Linked DNA regions of Vreelandella piezotolerans. The main gene of each other region encodes a partner of the protein of the gene in region 2 in a complex. Links are inferred from orthologs where the notes say so. Each region holds a gene or a part of one and is shown on either strand. Other genes may lie near its edges.

Evidence for each region.
Region 1: the proteins of mfd (region 2) and uvrA are in contact, whole or in part, in a crystal structure (PDB 4DFC), measured with the Escherichia coli proteins. The link is inferred for Vreelandella piezotolerans from one-to-one orthologs.

The regions. Positions count from the first base shown.
Region 1 is NZ_CP048602.1:153,555-162,770, forward strand. The notes cover bases 3,259-6,610. They hold uvrA (excinuclease ABC subunit UvrA), read right to left. Parts: upstream 6,309-6,610; coding sequence 3,459-6,308; downstream 3,259-3,458. Other genes in these bases: GYM47_RS00700 (Crp/Fnr family transcriptional regulator), read right to left, coding at 3,259-3,338; GYM47_RS00710 (MFS transporter), read left to right, coding at 6,479-6,610. Also shown: GYM47_RS00690 (adenosylcobalamin-dependent ribonucleoside-diphosphate reductase), read left to right, coding at 1-1,729; GYM47_RS00695 (ribonucleoside-diphosphate reductase), read left to right, coding at 1,780-2,529; more of GYM47_RS00700, read right to left, coding at 2,601-3,258; more of GYM47_RS00710, read left to right, coding at 6,611-7,858; ssb (single-stranded DNA-binding protein), read left to right, coding at 7,935-8,528; GYM47_RS00720 (sugar nucleotide-binding protein), read left to right, coding at 8,597-9,216. UniProt on the Escherichia coli protein: The UvrABC repair system catalyzes the recognition and processing of DNA lesions. UvrA is an ATPase and a DNA-binding protein. A damage recognition complex composed of 2 UvrA and 2 UvrB subunits scans DNA for abnormalities.
Region 2 is NZ_CP048602.1:1,627,598-1,637,504, forward strand. Bases 2,907-6,949 are described here. They hold mfd (transcription-repair coupling factor), read right to left. Parts: upstream 6,557-6,949; coding sequence 3,107-6,556; downstream 2,907-3,106. Other genes in these bases: GYM47_RS07450 (L,D-transpeptidase family protein), read right to left, coding at 2,907-3,008; GYM47_RS07460 (glyceraldehyde-3-phosphate dehydrogenase), read left to right, coding at 6,799-6,949. In the rest of the region: GYM47_RS07435 (2-hydroxyacyl-CoA dehydratase), read left to right, coding at 5-469; GYM47_RS07440 (L,D-transpeptidase family protein), read left to right, coding at 655-1,287; GYM47_RS07445 (Lpp/OprI family alanine-zipper lipoprotein), read left to right, coding at 1,512-1,775; more of GYM47_RS07450, read right to left, coding at 1,875-2,906; more of GYM47_RS07460, read left to right, coding at 6,950-8,253; GYM47_RS07465 (Na(+)-translocating NADH-quinone reductase subunit A), read left to right, coding at 8,571-9,907. UniProt on the Escherichia coli protein: Couples transcription and DNA repair by recognizing RNA polymerase (RNAP) stalled at DNA lesions. Mediates ATP-dependent release of RNAP and its truncated transcript from the DNA, and recruitment of nucleotide excision repair machinery to the damaged site.

The DNA.
Region 1 (9,216 bases), 1.5 Mb from region 2 along the record:
GGGCATTGGCTACGACTTTTCGACGCTGCGACACAAAGGCGCTTTCGTGTTTGGCGCAGGCGCGGGCACCAATGGCCCGCTGGCCTTCATGGATATCTATGACAAGATGTGTTTCACCGTGGCATCCGCCGGGGGACGTCGCGGTGCCCAGATGGGGACCTTCGATGTCGGTCACCCCGACGTGCGGGACTTCATCCAGGCCAAGCGTGAAGCCGGGCGGCTGCGCCAGTTTAACCTTAGCCTGCTGATCACCGACGAGTTCATGGAAGCAGTGAAGCACAACGCCGACTGGCCGCTGGCTTTTCCGCTGCACCCAGGTGAAAAAGAGGACGTTAGTGCTGACGACATCATTTACCGCGACTGGCCGGTGATCGAAGAGGGCTACACGGTGGATGATCAGGGGCGCGTGGCCTGCCGCATTGTCGAAGTGATCAAGGCCCGCGAGCTGTGGGACACGATCATGGCCTCCACCTACGACTACGCCGAGCCAGGCTTCATCTTGATCGATCAGGTCAACCGTATGAACAACAACTGGTTCTGTGAAGATATTCGCGCGACCAACCCCTGTGGTGAACAACCGCTCCCACCAGAAGGGGCCTGTCTACTGGGATCGGTCAACTTGACCAAGTTCGTGATCGAACCGTTTAGCGCCGAGCCGCGCTTCGACTGGGAGCGCTATCGTAACGTCGTGGCGATCTTTACCCGAATGCTCGATAACGTAGTGGAAATCGCCGGACTGCCGCTTCCCCAACAGCAGCGCGAAATCGAAGCCAAGCGCCGCCACGGCATGGGCTTTTTAGGGCTCGGTTCGACACTGACCATGTTGAAGATACCCTACGGTTCTCAGGCATCGCTGACGTTCACTGAGGAAGTGAGTCGTCACCTCGCGTTGGAAGGGTGGAAGCAAGCGCTGGAACTCTCTAAAGAGAAGGGCATGGCGCCGGTGCTCGAAGAGGAGCACACCATCACGCCAAAAATGATGCGCGAGCGCCCACAGCTGGCCAGCGACGGTTACGAGGTCGGTGACAAAGTGCCGGGCCGCATTCTGCATGCCCGCTATAGCCAATACATGGCCAAAGTGGCCGAGCTGGAGCCGGACTTGGTGGCGCAGCTCGCCGAGCACGGCGCGCGGTTCACTCATCACAGCTCGATTGCCCCGACGGGCACCATTTCGCTCTCCATGGGCAACAACGCCTCGAATGGTATCGAGCCGTCGTTCTCACATCGCTATTTCCGCAACATCATTCAGTCCGGCAAAAAGACCAAGGAGCAGGTGGAAGTGGTCTCCTTCGAGCTGGCCGCCTATCGCCACTTCATCGCTGCCGATGCGGTAGAAAGCGATCTGCCGGATTACTTCATCACCGCCGACTCGGTGTCGCCCGAACAGCACGTCGCCGTGCAGGCCGCCGCGCAGCAGTGGGTAGATTCTGCCATTTCTAAAACGGTCAACGTGCCGACCGAGTTCCCGTTCGAGCAGTTCCAAGACCTCTATTTGCAGGCGTATGAGAGCCGTTTGAAAGGCTGCACGACCTTCCGCTTCAATCCAGAAGCGTTTCAAGGGGTGCTGGTGCGGGAAGACGATCTCAAGAACACCACCTACGTCTTCGAACTAGAGAGTGGCGAAACGCTGGAACTGACGGGCGATGAAAAAGTGCTCTATGACGGTGAGGAGCACAACGCGGCCAACCTGTTCGATGCCTTGAAAGAGGGCACTTACGGTAAGTGGTAACCAGCGCACGCGTAGGCTTGAGCAACGGTCAAACATTGGGAGAGAGCGTTATGGCGGTCGAAATCACGTCGAAAATTGTCGGTTACCGAATCAAACAGCCGGAACGGCCTACCCCCGAGCCCGTGTTGGCCGAGGAGGACCCGCTGACGGTCCGTATCCCCTCGCGTCCGGAGGGGACGCTGGAGGCGGTGTCGGAGAAGATCTCCTACGTGGGGGCCGAAGGGCGTAAGAAGGTCTATTTGCTGGTGTCGTTCATGCCGGTGGAGGGGGTGGTCGGTGGTCAGCGCGTGGTGATCGAGCGCCCGGTGGAGTTTTTCTTTCCGTCGGGCCAGCTCTCCAGCGAGCATCAGTGGATCACTGCCACGATGCGTAGCCTGTCGCTAGCGGCGCGGGGCGGCTATGTCACGCAGGCCGTGGCGGATCTTCGCAAGGTGGCCTGGGATAAGGGGTTGGTGCGCTGTGGCATGAATCGCTGGAATAAGCCCATGTTTCACGATTCTGAAGTGGCGGCGATTGCTTGGTCGATTCAGCAGATTCTCTATCGGCGTGGCTTTCTGGATCAGGACGGCCACCAAGTGCCGGTCGAGACGCTGGTTGCCCGCTACGCCCACCGAATGCAGCATGGCCATGCTTGGCAGCCCGAGGAGCGTCCAACTGTCGATGAGGCCTCAGGCGCGCCTGTATCCGCTAGCGGCGCGCCGGCCACCGTGGGCACCTGCCCCGAGTGCCGAGGGGACTTGATCATGATGGATGGCTGTCCTACCTGCTACGCCGGATGCGGCTGGTCCAAGTGTGGCTGACGCGCCCCTTTGCTAAGTGCTGCGCGCTGGGCCAGCGGGCGGCACACGTCGCATCAGCCGTCATCGGAGGATCAACCGTCGAGCAGGGGGCGGACGTTATCGGTCAGGTAGCAGTCATCGAACTCTCCTTCCGTGGCCAGCGCATCCAGGTCGGGAATCGACACGTGGTGGCGGTCGCGGAAGACCAAACCATCCTCGCTGAGCGCGCTGAACGTGCGGCTGACATGCACCGGGCTCAGCCCCAGAATATCGGCCAGCTGCTCTTGGGAGAGCGGGAGACGGAACTGCCCACTAATATCGTCATTGGTTTGGCGTAGGCGCAGGTACATTTCATGGAGGAAGTGGGCCATCTTTTGGCGCGCGCTGCGCCGTGCGAGGTTCACCAACCGTTCGGTGAGCAGCGCCTGCTGACGGCTGCCGATGGCGAACATCACCGAGGTGAGCGGCAGCGACTCACGAAAGAGATCGAGCATCCGTTTATGGGGGAAATGGCAGACCACTCCGTCCGTAATCATGCGCACGTTCTCGAGACGCTGAGAAAACGCAAACTCCCGCAGGCCGATGATGTCCCCAGGGAGGAAAACTTCGAGAATCTGCCGATCACCATTTTCTAGGTGACGGTAAGAGTAAGCCCAGCCGCTGCGCAGCGTGCAAAACTCGTTGGCAGGGGCGCCCATCTCCCATAGTAGCGAACCAGCCTTGATGTCGTCAGGGCTCTCTTCGAGTGAATTGAGCAACTGCTTTTCGTCGTCTGTCAGCGTACAGTAGTGGCTAAAGTGGCGAATAATGCAGCTCTTATCCTGTTCCACGCGTGCTTCTCCTCGTGCAAACCACCTTTGTTAAACGGCGTCGTTACTTACTATAAGCAGTCGTCACGCGGCATGCTCGCTCTTTTGCGTCTCCCGGCGCGTTTGCGCCGGGACGGCCGCTTAAGAGGTGGTTGACGCGCGGTGACCCCGCTCGAGAAGCGGGGCCAAAAAGCGCCCTGTATGCGAGACGTGCTGCTTGGCAAGCTGCTCCGGGGTGCCTTCGGCAATGATTTGTCCGCCACCCGAGCCGCCTTCCGGGCCCAGGTCGATTAGCCAGTCAGCGGTCTTGATCACATCCAGATTGTGCTCGATCACCACGATGGTATTGCCGTGATCGCGCAGGCGATGCAAGACCGTGAGCAGTTGGCGAATATCCTCGAAATGCAGTCCCGTGGTGGGCTCATCCAGAATATAGAGCGTTTTCCCGGTGTCGCGCTTGGCGAGTTCGCGGGCGAGCTTCACTCGCTGGGCTTCACCGCCAGAGAGGGTGGTCGCGCTCTGGCCCAAGCGAATGTACGAAAGCCCAACGTCCATCAGCGTTTGTAGGCGGCGGGCGATGGCAGGCACTGGGCTGAAAAATGCCAGGGCGTCCTCCACGGTCATCTCCAGCACTTCGTGGATGGTTTTACCCTTGTAATGAATATCCAGCGTTTCGCGATTATAGCGCTTCCCTTTGCACACGTCGCAAGGCACGTAGATATCCGGCAGAAAGTGCATCTCGACCTTGATCATGCCTTCGCCCTGGCACGCCTCGCAGCGCCCACCTTTGACGTTGAAGCTGAAGCGGCCCGGTTTGTAGCCCCGTGAACGTGCCTCTTGGGTGCCCGCAAACAGCTCACGAATGGGCGTGAAAATGCCGGTGTAGGTGGCCGGATTAGAGCGCGGCGTGCGACCAATCGGACTCTGGTCGATATCGATCACTTTATCGAGCTGATCGAGGCCCTCGACCTTCTCATATGGCGCGGGAGTGAGCGTGGTGGCACGGTTGAGCTCGCGGGCCGCAATCGGCATCAGGGTGCCGTTGATCAGCGTCGACTTGCCCGAACCGGATACTCCGGTGACGGCAATGAAGAGCCCGAGCGGCAGGCTGAGGGTGACGTTTTGCAGATTATTGCCAGTCGCGCCGTGTACCACTAGCTGCTTATCGGGATTGCCGGGAATGCGATAGGGCGGCACGGCAATTTCGCGGGTGCCAGAGAGATATTGACCGGTCAGTGAGTGAGGGTTGTCCATCACCTGCTGAGGCGTGCCTTGGGCGACGATTTCACCGCCGTGCACCCCGGCACCGGGGCCAATGTCCAGCACATGGTCCGCCGCGCGAATGGCGTCCTCGTCGTGTTCGACCACGATCACGGTGTTGCCCAGGTCGCGCAGCCGCTCCAGGGTTTTCAACAGGCGATCGTTATCCCGCTGGTGCAGGCCGATGGAGGGCTCGTCCAGGATGTACATGACGCCTACCAGCCCCGCGCCGATCTGGCTGGCCAGACGAATGCGCTGGGCTTCGCCGCCCGAGAGGGTGTCGGCGCTGCGCTCCAGGTTCAGGTAGTCCAGGCCCACGTTGACCAAGAACTCCAGGCGCGCGTGGATCTCGTTGACGATCTTGGCGGCGATCTCGCCTTTACGACCGGGTAAGTCGAGCTCGGCAAAGTAGTTCCACGCCTCGCCAATCGGCAGGTGGACGATATCGGCAATGTTGTGTTCGTCCACGTAGACATGACGCGACTCTTTGCGTAGCCGCGAGCCGCCGCAGGTCGTACACGGCTGGACGGCGATATACTTGGCGAGATCGTCGCGCACCATGTTGGACTCGGTTTCGCGATAGCGGCGCTGCATATTGGGCAAGACACCCTCGAACGCATGTTCCCGAGTGACTTTGCGGCCGCGATCCCCCACGTACACGAACGGAATTTGCTCATTACCGCTGCCGTTGAGAATGATGTCGCGCTCGTGTCGCGCTAAGTCCTGCCAGGGCGTTTCCAGCTCGAAGCGGTAGTGCTTGGCCAGTGCTTGTAACTGGGTGAAGTAATAAATGTTGCGCCGATCCCACCCTTTAATGACGCCTTCCGCCAGAGAGAGCTCCGGGTGGCTGATGAGCTTGTCGGGGTCGAAGTATTGTTGAACGCCCAAGCCATCGCAGGTCGGGCAGGCCCCCGCCGGGTTGTTGAAAGAGAACATGCGCGGCTCGAGTTCGGAGAGCGAGTAGCCACACACCGGACAGGCAAAGCGCGATGAAAAGGCGAGATCCTCCTGCTCGCCATCCATGAAGTGAATCATCGCCGTGCCGTCGGCCAGGTTCAGCGCCGTCTCGAACGACTCTGCCAGCCGCTGGGCAATGTCGTCGCGTACTTTGAAGCGGTCGACCACCACGCTGATATCGTGTTTTTTACGCTTATCCAACGGTGCGATGTCGTCGAGTTCGAGCACTTGACCGTCGATCTGCACCCGCACGAACCCCTGGGCACGCAGCTCGCTGAGCAATTGTAAATGCTCGCCTTTGCGACCCTTCACCACTGGGGCCAGCAGCATTAGCTTGGTGCCTTCGGCGAGATTCATGACTTGGTCGACCATTTGCGAGATGGTCTGGGCTTCTAGGTCTTCCCCGTGCTCGGGGCAGCGCGGTGTGCCGGCGCGGGCAAACAGCAGGCGCAGGTAGTCGTAAATTTCGGTGATCGTACCGACCGTCGAGCGAGGGTTATGCGAGGTGGACTTCTGCTCGATGGAAATGGCCGGAGAGAGTCCCTCGATGTGATCCACATCGGGTTTTTCCATCATCGACAGGAACTGTCGCGCGTAGGTGGAAAGCGACTCCACGTAGCGACGCTGCCCCTCCGCGTAGAGCGTATCGAACGCCAGCGATGACTTGCCGGAGCCGGAGAGCCCGGTAATGACAATCAGTTTGTCACGGGGCAGCTCCACATCGATCTGCTTGAGGTTGTGGGTGCGGGCACCCCTGACCAGAATGCTGTCCATCAACACCTCGAATCGCGTGGCAAAAGCGTAATTATACGTTTGCTGTACCCTTCCCGGCAAAACTGTCTCTGCTGTCGCCACCGCGCTGGCGTTTCCAGCGTGGTGACAAAGCGCTAGAATGGTCGGTTATCTCAGGCCGTTCTGGCCCATCCACCATACACAAGGGCACTATGCGCAAGGTTTCCGCACTGCTGCTGGCCGCTGAACGCCGTGCAATCAGCGGCTTGGCTGGCCTTTACGCGTCTCGTATGCTGGGACTCTTCATGGTTCTGCCGGTACTCGCGCTCTATGCTGATACGTTGGCAGGTGCAACGCCGCTGCTCGTGGGGGTCGCGTTAGGCATCTATGGCCTTACCCAGGCGTCGCTGCAAATTCCGTTTGGCCTGCTCTCTGATCGTATCGGGCGCAAGCGAGTGATTGCCATGGGGCTTGTGATTTTCGCCGTCGGTAGTGTGATCGCTGCAATGGCGGATACGATTGTCGGCGTGATCGCCGGGCGCGCGCTGCAGGGCGGTGGCGCCGTGGCGGCGGCCATCATGGCGCTACTGGCCGATCAAACCCGCGAGCAGGTTCGCACTGCCGCCATGGCCACCATCGGTCTTTCGATCGGCGTGTCGTTTGCCATTGCCATGGTGCTTGGTCCCTGGCTGGCCGCCTGGGCCGGTCTCTCCGGCGTGTTTTGGTTTACCGCCCTGTTGACGCTGGTGGGACTGGTGGTGCTATGGCGCTGGGTGCCGCCCGCTCCGCGCCGGTTGCGCCACCGCGACGTTGGGCTGGATCGCAAACAGTTCAAGAGCGTGATGACTCGACCCGATTTGTGGCGACTGGATCTATCGATTTTTGCGCTGCATTTGGTACTGATGGCCATTTTCGTCGCCATTCCGTTTCGCTTGCTCAATGCAGGCGTAGCAGCGGAGTACCATGGGCTTGCCTATCTCGGCATCATGGCACTGTCATTCGTCGCCATGGTGCCGCTGGTCATCGTCGCGGAAAAACGTCAGCGGATGAAGCTGATGTGCCTGCTGGCCATTGGGGCCATTGCCTTGAGCCTGGCGAGCCTGGGGATGCCGCTCTCGCAAGGACGTTGGCTGTTCGTTTGGTTGTTCGTGTTTTTCACCGGATTTAATTTGCTGGAGGCGACGCTGCCCTCCATGCTCAGTAAGCTGGCCCCAGCGGGTGCCAAGGGGACGGCCATGGGGGTGTACTCCACCAGCCAGTTTTTAGGCGCCTTTTTAGGCGGCACGCTGGGCGGCTTGTTAGCCAACGTTTGGGGGTTGAACGCCGTCTTCATAGGCTGTGCCTTGTTGGCGCTAGGGTGGTGGACGGCCATGTGGCGTATGCCGTCGCCGCCGCCGCTCTCGAGTGAAGTGATGGCGCTGCACGAAACGCAGCCCGATGCGATGAACCTGTTGATGGAGCATCTTGCCGACGTGGTCGGCGTAGAAGATGTGATGGTCGTGCCAGAAGAGCGTTTGGTCTACTTGAAGGTCAATCGCGACGCATTGGACCAGGCGGCGTTGTCGAGACTGATGTCGCCGCCACGAACCTAATGACTCACCGCTGGCTTAGCTGTGACCAGCTGTCAGTGACCGCTAATGTACACGATGAATGATGAGGAGCGACCTTATGGCGCGCGGGATTAATAAAGTTATTTTGATTGGCAACTTAGGCCAGGATCCGGAAGTCCGTTTCACTCCCTCCGGTACCGCGGTGGCGAACCTGAACCTGGCCACCTCTGATACCTGGATGGATCGTCAAAGCGGCCAGCGTCAGGAGCGCACCGAATGGCATCGCGTGGTGCTGTTCAACAAAACGGCCGAAATTGCCCAGCAGTACCTGAAAAAGGGCTCGAAAGTCTATATCGAAGGCCGCCTGCAAACGCGCAAATGGCAGGATCAAAATGGCCAGGACCGCTACAGTACGGAGATCGTCGCCAACGACATGCAGATGCTCGATGGCCGCAGCGGTGACTACCAGGGCGGCGGTGCGCCGCAAGGTGGCTATGCCCAGCAGGCACCTGCTCAGCAGGCCCCGCCGCAGCAGAACTATGGCCAAAACTATGGTCAGCAGCAGCCACCCCAACAAGGCGGTTACCCCAATCAAGGCGCTCCGCAGCGCTCTGCGCCGCCCCAGCAGCCTGCGCCTAACCAGCAGAACAACAGCTACGGTGCGCCTGATCCGGGCAATTTCGACGACTTCGACGACGAAATTCCGTTCTAACGCTGGCAGGCGTTCGTCACCGCATGACGCACGAGTTTACGTTCTTGGGTTGAGGAAGAGGGTCTGTCTTGAAGCTGCTGATACTGGATGCCGGGCACTGCTTGAGTTTAGCATTGGCTCGGGAAGCGAGCCGGCGCACCGATACCGAGCTGGTAATCGAACAGGGCCTCGCCGTTTCGGCGAGCCAGCTGCAGGCCATCGCGCCCGATGCGGTGATCATTCCGCCGCTGGCGCATCCGCTGAGCATGACCCCTGCCGAGGTAAAAGCCCATGCGGACGCCGTGGAGCGCTGCGTGGATGCGTGTCAAACCCAAGGAGTGGCGCTGGTCTGGTGCGTGTCCGATCAGCTTTACGAAGAGGGATTCGATATCCCCATCGATGAGCACGTCGTGCCCGCCCCACGCGACGAGTGTTTGCGCCGCCTCGTCCAGACCGGCGACCGCATTCGCGCCGACTACCACCGACACCTGATCGTGCGCTTGGGGCCCCTGTTCGCGCTGGAAGGCAGTCACGCTTGGCTGAATGAAATCATTGATAGCTTGGTGACCGGGCAGGCGGTTCGGGCCGCCGAGGATGTCGTCTGTTGCCCAACATCGGCCGATGCAGTGGCGATGGCGCTCATCGGCATGCTGCAGCAGCAGGCCTGCGGGGCCGACGCTTGGGGGGCCTACCATTTGGCAGGGACGGA
Region 2 (9,907 bases):
ACGGATGCGCTACAACCAAGTCAAGGATCTCATCGAGTGGGCGACAGGCTATCATGCTCGTATGGCGCGTCAGTATAGCGATGCTGCCAGTCAAGCCGAGCACGAACGTTTGGCCATGGCGCTACGCTATTTAGCGGACAGCGAGTTGAAAATGAAAACGGGGCTAGAAGCGCTGTTTCATGATGGCTCAGACCACCGCGAAGTACTGGAGACCTGGTTCGATGATTCCAGCGATTTCCCGCAGCCCCCTGAGCTGGAAGCGCTTGCCGAGCAGAGTGTGGCGGGCTCCATCGATGAGCTGACCGAGACGGCAGTAGAGGCTCATCGTAAGCTTCAGAGCCTCTATGAGCATCGGGCGTCAAGAGCCAAAATCGAGCCAGAGGAAACGTTTTTCAATGCTCTTGCTCAAGGCCACAACGCAGAGGCTCGCAAGCTCGTCGTCAGCATGCAAGAGTTCGACGATCTCTAAGTGCGGGCTGCTCGATGTAGCGCCATCGACCGCACCGTTTTGCTGGCGCATCGTGTAGAGCGAGCGATGCTTATCAACGCATATTGCTTGCTAATACGCTGACAATGGCGGCATCTTTAAGGTATAACAGCCATCATTAACGTATTGTCGGTCAGCACCGCTGGCCCGTTTTTTTGAGAGCCATAATGATGCCTGTGAACCGCCGCCGATTTTTAGCGATGGCCCTGAGCTGGCCCGCCGTAGCCACCGCTGCGACGACCAGCACCGTCGACGACTATGCGCCGCCCGACCTAGTGGCGACGTTGCTTACTCGTGCGCCAGTGCCGCGCCATAGCAATGAGCTATGGGTGCTGATCGACGATAAAGAAGCTACGCTGAGTATTTTCCGTGGCAATGCGTTGATCGAACGCTTCGCGCCTATCTCTCTAGGCCGTGGTGGGGCCAAGACCCAGCGTGTTCGAGGTGATAACGTCACGCCGCTGGGCGAGTTTCGGATCAATCGATTTAATTACGAAAGTCAGTGGCATATCTTCATCGGTATCGATTATCCTACGCCACCTCACGCCCGAATGGCGCTCGACGCAGGTATCTACTCCCAAGCGGATTACGAGGCCTACTTCGATCACTACCGGCGTTTTGGCTCTCCCCCGCAAAATACGGCGCTGGGAGGCGCTATTGGCATTCACGGGATCGGCGGCGGTGATCCAGACATTCACGGTAACTTCCACTGGACCCAAGGGTGTGTGGCGGTGACCAACGAAGAGATCGAGCGAGTCGCCCAGCTAGTAGATGTTGGCACTCGCGTGGTGATCCGCTAGGCTTGTGTTGTTGAAGGAAGTTCTAGGTTTTGAACACGTGGCTATAGACAACCGCTGTGGTCTATTATAAAACAGCGTTTGACTTGCGTGCCCTGGTACGTAACCCTGGTACAAGTCGCTGTAACGAACCTGCACCGCAGGTAGACAAATTTAAGCTAACGTTTTAGCCTTATTTTTTGTCATACCCTTAACGTAGTACCCAAGGAAGACTCAAGGAGAACACTATGACTCTGAAGACTGCTCTGAAGATGACTGCCGCTGCCGCTTCTCTGGCAATCCTGGCTGGCTGTGCTTCTACCAGCGCTCTGGAAGAAGTTCGCATGACTGCTGAATCTGCACAAGCTGACGCTGCAGAAGCTCGCAGCATGGCTTCACAAGCTCTGAACACTGCAAACCAAGCTCAGCGCGACGCGCAAGCTGCTCTGCAGATGTCTGAGCAGAACCGTGAAGAAATGAACCGCATGTTCCAGCGTTCCATGCAGAAGTAATTCTGCTTGGGCCACCGGACATGATGCATGTTCGGTGGCTGCTGTAGATGTGAAAAACCCCGCCTTGGCGGGGTTTTTTGTTGTCTGGCGTTTGCCTTATCAGGCATCGCCTTCCACACGGACGGTAGTGGAGAGCTCGACACCCTCCAAAATCCCTTCCAGTTGTTGTGTGGGCTGCGGTTCGGGTTCCGGCTCAGGAGCAGGTGCCTGTGGGCCGTAAAGCGCCACGAAACGGCCATTTGGCGCTTCTACCGCACGCTTGACCTGTTCGTAGTCTATCTCCGCTTGATCTTCAGCAAGTTCGCTGACGCGCTCGATGGCATTGAGCAGCGGCTCGAAGTCACCGACGTTCTCTTCCAGCTGCGGATAAGACTGCACGAACAGCGTACCGTCAGCTGCCCAACCCGCTTTGAACGGTGCGTCCATCAGGTTGACTTGAGTGCCGCTAGGCAGACGCTCGTAGAGCGATTCGATATCTTCCGGATACATGCGAATACAGCCACGGCTGACACGCATACCCACGCCATCAGGACGATTGGTCCCGTGGATCAAGTAGCTCGGCATAGCCAGCAAGATGGCATGACGGCCAAGCGGGTTGTCAGGCCCTGGTGGAACGATAGCGGGTGCGGGCTCGCCCCTTGCAGCCGCTTCACGACGCATCGAGGCGGGCGGTGCCCAAGCAGGGTCTTTGACTTTGACCGTGGTCCGCGTGATGCCTACCGGAGTTGCGAACTCCTCGCGGCCAACGCTGACAGGGTAGGTTTCCACAATGCCGGGATTGTCGGCAGGGTAGTAGTAAAGGCGCAGCTCGGAGAGATTGACCACCACGCCCTCACGTGGCGCAGGCGGCAGAATGTAGCGCGCCGGAATCACTACCTCGGTACCTTCACCCGGTACCCATAGACTAACGTCTGGATTCGCCATGCGAATCTCTTCGTAACCGATATTATGGCGACGTGCGATGTCGATCAGCGTCTCTTCCGGATTATCGACGGTGACGGTGTAGTACTCACCGATGATGTCGCCATGTTCGGGTAAGCGGAAATGGCCACGCGGCAATTCACGGGCGTCGGCAACCTGCTCGGCACTGGCAGCGGCATCGCCGGTGATGGCCACCGCCGTCTCGGCTTGTTCGGCCGACGGTTGAGCATGAGCGGGGCCCGCCAGGCTGGCTGCTAGCAATACGGCTAGGCTAGTGGGGCCCCAACGGGTGATAGTCTTACGAATGGTCATGGTCGATCCTAGTCAATGTATGCACGGCTGGTACGCATGGTAACAGGCAGCGTTGCGTAACCGATGTGTGCTGCTTAAACATAAGTTTGCCCCAAGGTTCACGCTGCCGCTACTTTTTGATTGAGGGTCGTGAGCAGGGTTTCGATCTTTTCGAAACGCTGTTCGGCCGATTCCATTGGAAATTCAAATCGTAAGGTGTCAGAGCCGTCCAGGCGGTAGTGCTGGGGGGATGTCTGGATCAGGGTGACAAGCGTTAGCGGGTCGATCTCGGTGCTGCTATTGAAGATCACTCGCCCGCGCTGTTCGCCCGCTTCAATGCGGGCCACGCCGAGCTGCTCGGCTCGGTGGCGTAGCTTGGTTTGGCGTATCAGGTTTTTCAACGGCTGGGGGAGTAGGCCGAAACGGTCGATTAGCTCCACCTGGAGCTCTTTCAGCTCGGCATCCGACTGAGTGTTGGCAATGCGTTTGTACATGACCAGACGCTGCTGTACATCGTGCACGTAGTCATCTGGGATCAAGGCGGGCAGATTAAGGCTAATTTCGACACCGGTATTGAAGGGGGCATCGATATTGGGGGTTTTGCCTGCGCGAATCGCTTTTACTGCCCGGTCCAGCATCTCCATGTAGAGGGTATAGCCGATGGTTTCCATCTGTCCGCTCTGCTCGTCGCCCAGTAGCTCGCCTGCGCCGCGAATTTCCATATCGTGGCTGGCCAGTGTGAAGCCTGCGCCGAGATCGTCGGACGCGCTGATGGCTTCGAGGCGTTTGACCGCATCGCGGGTCATGGCTTTGGGGGGCGGCGTCAGTAGATACGCATAAGCCTGATGATGGCTGCGTCCCACGCGGCCACGCAGCTGGTGAAGTTGCGCCAAGCCAAACTTGTCGGCCCGCTCGATCAGAATGGTATTGGCACTGGGGACGTCGATCCCCGTTTCGATTATGGTCGAGCAAACCAGCACGTTGAAACGGCGATGATAGAAGTCTGACATGACACGCTCGAGACTGCGTTCAGGGAGCTGACCATGGGCCACGGCCACGCGCGCCTCGGGTACCAGTTCGCGAATCTGTTCAGCCGCGTTCTCGATGGTTTTGACTTCATTGTGTAAAAAGTACACCTGGCCACCGCGCAGAATCTCCCGCAGCAGCGCCTCTTTGATGACGCTGTTGTCTCGCTGCTGCACAAAGGTTTTGACCGACAGACGCCGAGCGGGAGGCGTAGCGATAATGGACAGATCGCGGATACCGCTCATGGCCATGTTGAGCGTGCGAGGAATCGGCGTAGCCGTTAGCGTGAGAATATCGATTTCAGCTCGCAGGGTTTTGAGCTTCTCTTTCTGGGCGACGCCAAAGCGGTGCTCCTCGTCGATGATCAACAGCCCCATTTTGGGTAGTTCGACGCTTTTTGAGAGCAATTTGTGGGTGCCGATGACGATATCGGTCTGGCCACTTTTGATGCTCTCCAGCGTTTGGGTCATCTCTTTGCCGCCGGTAAAACGCGAGATCAAGCTGATATTGACGGCGGTATCGGCAAAGCGGTCTCGGAAGTTTTCGAAATGCTGGCGCGCTAGCAGGGTGGTGGGCACCAGTACCACGACTTGTCGGCCGGACTGCACGGCGAGGAATGCCGCCCGCATGGCGACCTCGGTTTTACCGAAGCCCACATCGCCGCACACCACCCGGTCCATCGGCTGGGGCGACACCATATCGCCGATGACGGCCTCGATGGCCGCCTGCTGGTCGGGTGTCTCTTCGAAGGGGAAGCTGGCCGCGAAGCGCACGTACTCCTCCCCAGGCGTTTCGTAGATCACGCCTTGCTGGGCTTCGCGGCGCGCATAGATGTCGAGCAGCTCGGCAGCGGTATCGCGGATTTTCTCGGCGGCTTTGCGACGGGCTTTTTCCCACTGATCGGAGCCTAGTTTGTGCAGTGGGGCGAGCTCGTCATCGGCGCCGCTGTAGCGGGAGATGAGGTGTAAGCTGTCCACCGGCACATACAGCTTGGCGCCGTCGGCGTAGGAGAGGGCAAGAAACTCATTGGCCTGACCGCCTGCCTCTAGGGTTTCCAACCCCATGTAGCGACCCACGCCGTGGGCCTGGTGAACCACCGGCGCGCCCTCGCGCAATTCTGAGAGGTGTCTTACCGCCAATTCATTGTCGTCGGTGGCCTTTTCCCGCCGACGGCTTTGGCGCACCACGTCGCCAAACAGCTCGGTTTCGCTGATCACCGCCACATCCGGCTCGGTGAGCCAGAGGCCGCAGCCGACCAAACTTTCGGTAATCGCCATGCGTTGGGTGTCGGCCAGGAACGCTTGGAAACTGTCGCTATGAGGCAACGACAGTGTCAGCGGAGCGAGGACGTCTTCCAGGGCTTCCCGTCGTCCGCGGGATTCCGCGACGAACAGCACACGAGTGTCGGAGTGCTGTTCCAAAAAATTGGCCAGCTCGCTCAACGGCTGCTTGGCGCGGGCGTTGATCGAGAGGGTAGGTAGGGCTTGTGCCAGTGGGCTCAGCGCGTGGCGCTGGCTGTCGTCCTCGGTGAGCTCCAGGCGCGGCCGCGCTTTGATGGCGGAAAACACCTCGTTGACCGGGAAAAAAGCGCGATGGGGCGGCAAGAGCGGGCGCGTCGGGTCGACGCCAAGATTGACATAACGCGATTCGATGGCCTGCCAGTGCTGCTCGGCAGCTTCAAATACGCCTGGCAGAAGGGCGACGCGGGTGTCGTCGGTGACGTGCTCGAACAGGGAGGCGGTTTCATCGAAGAACAGCGGTAAGTACTGCTCTAGCCCGGGAGAGGGGATCGCTTTCAGCGCGTCGTTGTAGAGTGGGCACTGGCGCGGGTCGACGTCGAAGAGCGTTTCGAACTGTTCGCGGAAGCAGGCAATCGCGCTACGACTCAGCGAGTACTCATGTGCGGGCAGCAGCTCGATGGTGTCGACTTTGTCCGTAGAACGCTGACTGCCAGGATCGAAGTGGCGCAGTGTATCGATCTCGTCATCGAAGAGATCGATGCGGATCGGTTCGTCCATGCCCATGGCAAACAGGTCGATGATGGCGCCGCGCATGGCGTACTCACCTGGCTCGTACACCGTTTCGACCGCACGATAGCCTGCCCGGGAGAGCGATTCACGAAACGTCTCGCGGTTTAACGTAGCGCCAGCCTTGAGCGTCATTACGCGGCCAGCGATATAGGAGACCGGCGGCAGGCGCTGCATGAGCGTATTGATCGGCACGAGCACGATGCCGCGCACACCATCTTGCAATTGGCGCAGCGTTCTCAGCCGAGCAGAGATGATGTCCTGGTGCGGCGAAAAGCTGTCATAGGGCAGCGTTTCCCAATCGGGAAAGGGGAGTACGGGCACGCTGCTGTAAAACGCCAGATCCTGCTCCAGACGCTGCGCGCTGGCTGTGTTGGGGGTGATCACCAGCAGTGGCGCATGGGCGGCTGTCTGAGCGAGCGCCAAGGCAGTCGCACTGCCCGGCGGCGCTTTCAGGTAAAGCGTGTCGCGTATCCCTTGCGGCTGAGGCGGTTCGAGCAGAGAGAAAGAAGACATAATTAAGGTATCGTTTTGCGCAGAAACGGAACCAAGATCATACACGATCCGCCCTTTCGCGCAGAGGCTTTGGCGCCATGGGGCGTTAAGATCGCTTGGTCGCTGCATCATTGGCGTTTGTAGTCAATACCCTTTTTCTGTAATACCCCTACATGTTGTGCGACTATCCATTCATTGCGGCACCTTAATAAGCTCCGGATAATACTCGGGACATCCCCGTTCATAACTCAATGAGGCCGCACGTGAGTCAGCAAGCGCTCGAAAACGTTTTTCAGGAATGGCAAAACAACGAAGCCCTGGCGGAGCAAATGATCCCACTAGTGGGGCAGCTCTATCGCCAGAACAACGTTGTGGCCACGATGTTCGGACGCTCTCTGATCAAGCGGTCGGTCATTCGCATTCTCAAAGATCACCGTTTCGTGCGTAAGATCGAAGGGACCGAGCTGTCCGTGGCGGATACCTTTCCCATCGTCAAGGCGATGAGCGAGATGAATCTGGGGCCTGCCCACGTGGATGTAGGCAAGCTGGCGGTCAGCTTCAAGCGGCAAGGTGGCGGTGACCTGAATGCCTTCTTGAACAAGGAGCTGAACGAGATCATCGACGGCTACCAGCCGGGTGCCAGCACGGGTGAGCCAAAAGATGTAGTGCTTTACGGTTTTGGGCGCATTGGACGCTTGCTGGCCCGGGTCATGGTCGAAAAAGCCGGTGGTGGTAACCTATTGCGTCTACGTGCCATTGTGGTGCGTGGTCGCGGGGACGTTGCTAAAGATCTAGAGAAGCGCGCTAGCCTGCTACGCCGTGATTCTGTGCACGGCCCGTTCGATGGCACCATCACTGTCGATGCCGATGCGCGTACCCTGACCATTAATGGCAACGTGGTTCAAGTGATCTATGCGGATTCTCCGAGTGACATCGACTACACCGCCTATGACATCCACAACGCGGTCATCGTCGACAATACCGGTATCTGGCGCGACGAAGCGGGCCTGGGGCAACATTTGGAGTGTAAAGGAGCAGCAAAAGCGCTGCTGACCGCTCCAGGTAAAGGCGATATCAAAAACATCGTGTTCGGTATCAACCACGAGTCGATCGGCGATAGCGACCGTATCGTCTCGGCGGCATCGTGCACCACCAACGCCATCGTGCCGGTTCTCAAGGTGCTCAACGATGAGTTTGGCGTGGTGACGGGGCACGTGGAAACCGTCCATGCTTACACCAACGATCAGAACCTCATCGATAACTACCACAAGGGCGATCGTCGCGGCCGCAGCGCAGCGCTGAACATGGTGCTGACCGAAACCGGTGCTGCCAAAGCCGTTGCCAAGGCGCTGCCGGAGCTGGAAGGCAAGCTGACCGGTAACGCCATCCGCGTGCCCACGCCGAACGTCTCCATGGCGATTCTAAATTTGACCCTGGAGAAAGGCACCGACGCCGAAGCGCTCAACGACTATCTGCGTCGTATGTCCATCGATTCCGCTTATCAAAAACAGATCGATTTCGTCGACTCGGCCGAGGTGGTCTCGTCGGATTTCGTCGGCAACCGCCATGCGGGTATCGTCGATGCCAAAGCGACCATTGCCAACGGCAACCACGCGGTCGTGTATGTTTGGTACGACAATGAGTTTGGCTATAGCTGCCAGGTCATTCGCATTCTGCAGCACATGTCCAACGTGCAATTTTTGAAGCTGCCACACTAAGCCGATGCGGCTATAGACGCGGTAAACGCTAAATTAGCGTATCAGCGACATGGGTTTTATCAACGCCACCCTCGGGTGGCGTTTTTTTGTTCCAGAAACAAATGGCCTAGAACGGCACATAGCACTTTTGGAGGCCATCAGGGATGTGGTCATTGGCCGCGCTTATCTTTATAATGCGATAGATTTTTCGGGGTGGTTCAAGCGTGCTTGAGCCTGACTGGTAACGATCTGAACAGCAAAACAAGAATTCACTGAACAGAAAATAAGCATTCGAACCCCTTACCTTCGTATATCCGATCCATCAACTGGGCGAGACTATGATCGAAGTCAAAAAAGGCCTGGATCTCCCCATCACGGGAGCGCCCGAGCAGCGTATTGACAATGCGCAGCCTGTGCGTCACGTGGCAATCCTGGGCACTGACTATGTTGGCATGAAGCCAACCATGGAAGTTCAGGAAGGGGATAAGGTCAAATTAGGCCAGCTTCTCTTCACCGACAAGAAAATCGACGGCGTTCGTTTTACGGCGCCTGCCGGTGGTGAAGTGGTCGCTATTAACCGTGGCGAAAAACGACGTCTACTGTCTGTGGTCATTAAAGTCGATGAAAATGAAGAAGCGATGACATTTGCTTCTCATGATCGTGGCGCTTTAGCACAGCTCGATCGTCAAACCGTTGTCGACCAGCTCGTCGAGTCTGGCATGTGGACCGCTCTACGTACGCGTCCTTTCTCACGCACGCCAGCTATCGACAGTGTGCCTGCCGATATCTTCGTCACCGCCGTGGATACCCATCCGCTGAGCGCTGACCCCGCCTTTATCATCAACGAAAATGCTCAAGCATTCGAAGACGGCCTCAAGGTGCTAACCCGCCTGACCGAGGGCAACGTTTTTCTGTGCACCGGAGCAAACGCTTCCGTACCCGGCGGCGATATTAGCGGCGTCAAGACAGAAAGTTTCGCTGGGCCGCACCCGGCAGGCTTGGTAGGCACGCATATTCATTACCTTTCGCCCGTCGCGCTGCACAAAAAAGTGTGGCACATCGGTTATCAGGACGTGATTGCGTTCGGTAAGCTGTTTACCGAAGGTAAGCTGGACATGAGCCGCATCGTTGCGGTGGGTGGCCCGCGTGCTGAAAAGCCTCGTCTGCTGCGCACCCGTATCGGGGCGAGCACCGAGGAACTCTTGGCAGGTGAAATCATCCAACCAGAAGACACCCGTGTGATTTCTGGCTCGGTCTTCTCTGGCGCTGCCGCAGAAGGCAAGGTGACTTATTTGGGGCGTTTCCACAACCAAGTCAGCTTGCTGGAAGAGGGCAACAAGCGCACGTTCATGGGTTGGCTCTCTCCCGGTGCCAATCGCCACTCGGTGATGGGCATCTATCTTTCAAAAATCAAAGGCCTGAGCAATTACGCGCCGACCACCTCGACGAATGGTTCCGAGCGTGCCATGGTGCCGGTGGGTAACTACGAACGCGTCATGCCGTTGGATGTCATGCCAACGCAACTGCTGCGTTCGCTGATTGTGGGCGACATTGAGGTTGCCATGCAGCTTGGGTGTCTTGAGCTGGACGAAGAGGATCTGGCGCTATGTACCTACGTTTGCCCCGGCAAATACGAGTACGGCCCAATCCTGCGTGACAATCTCACCATGATCGA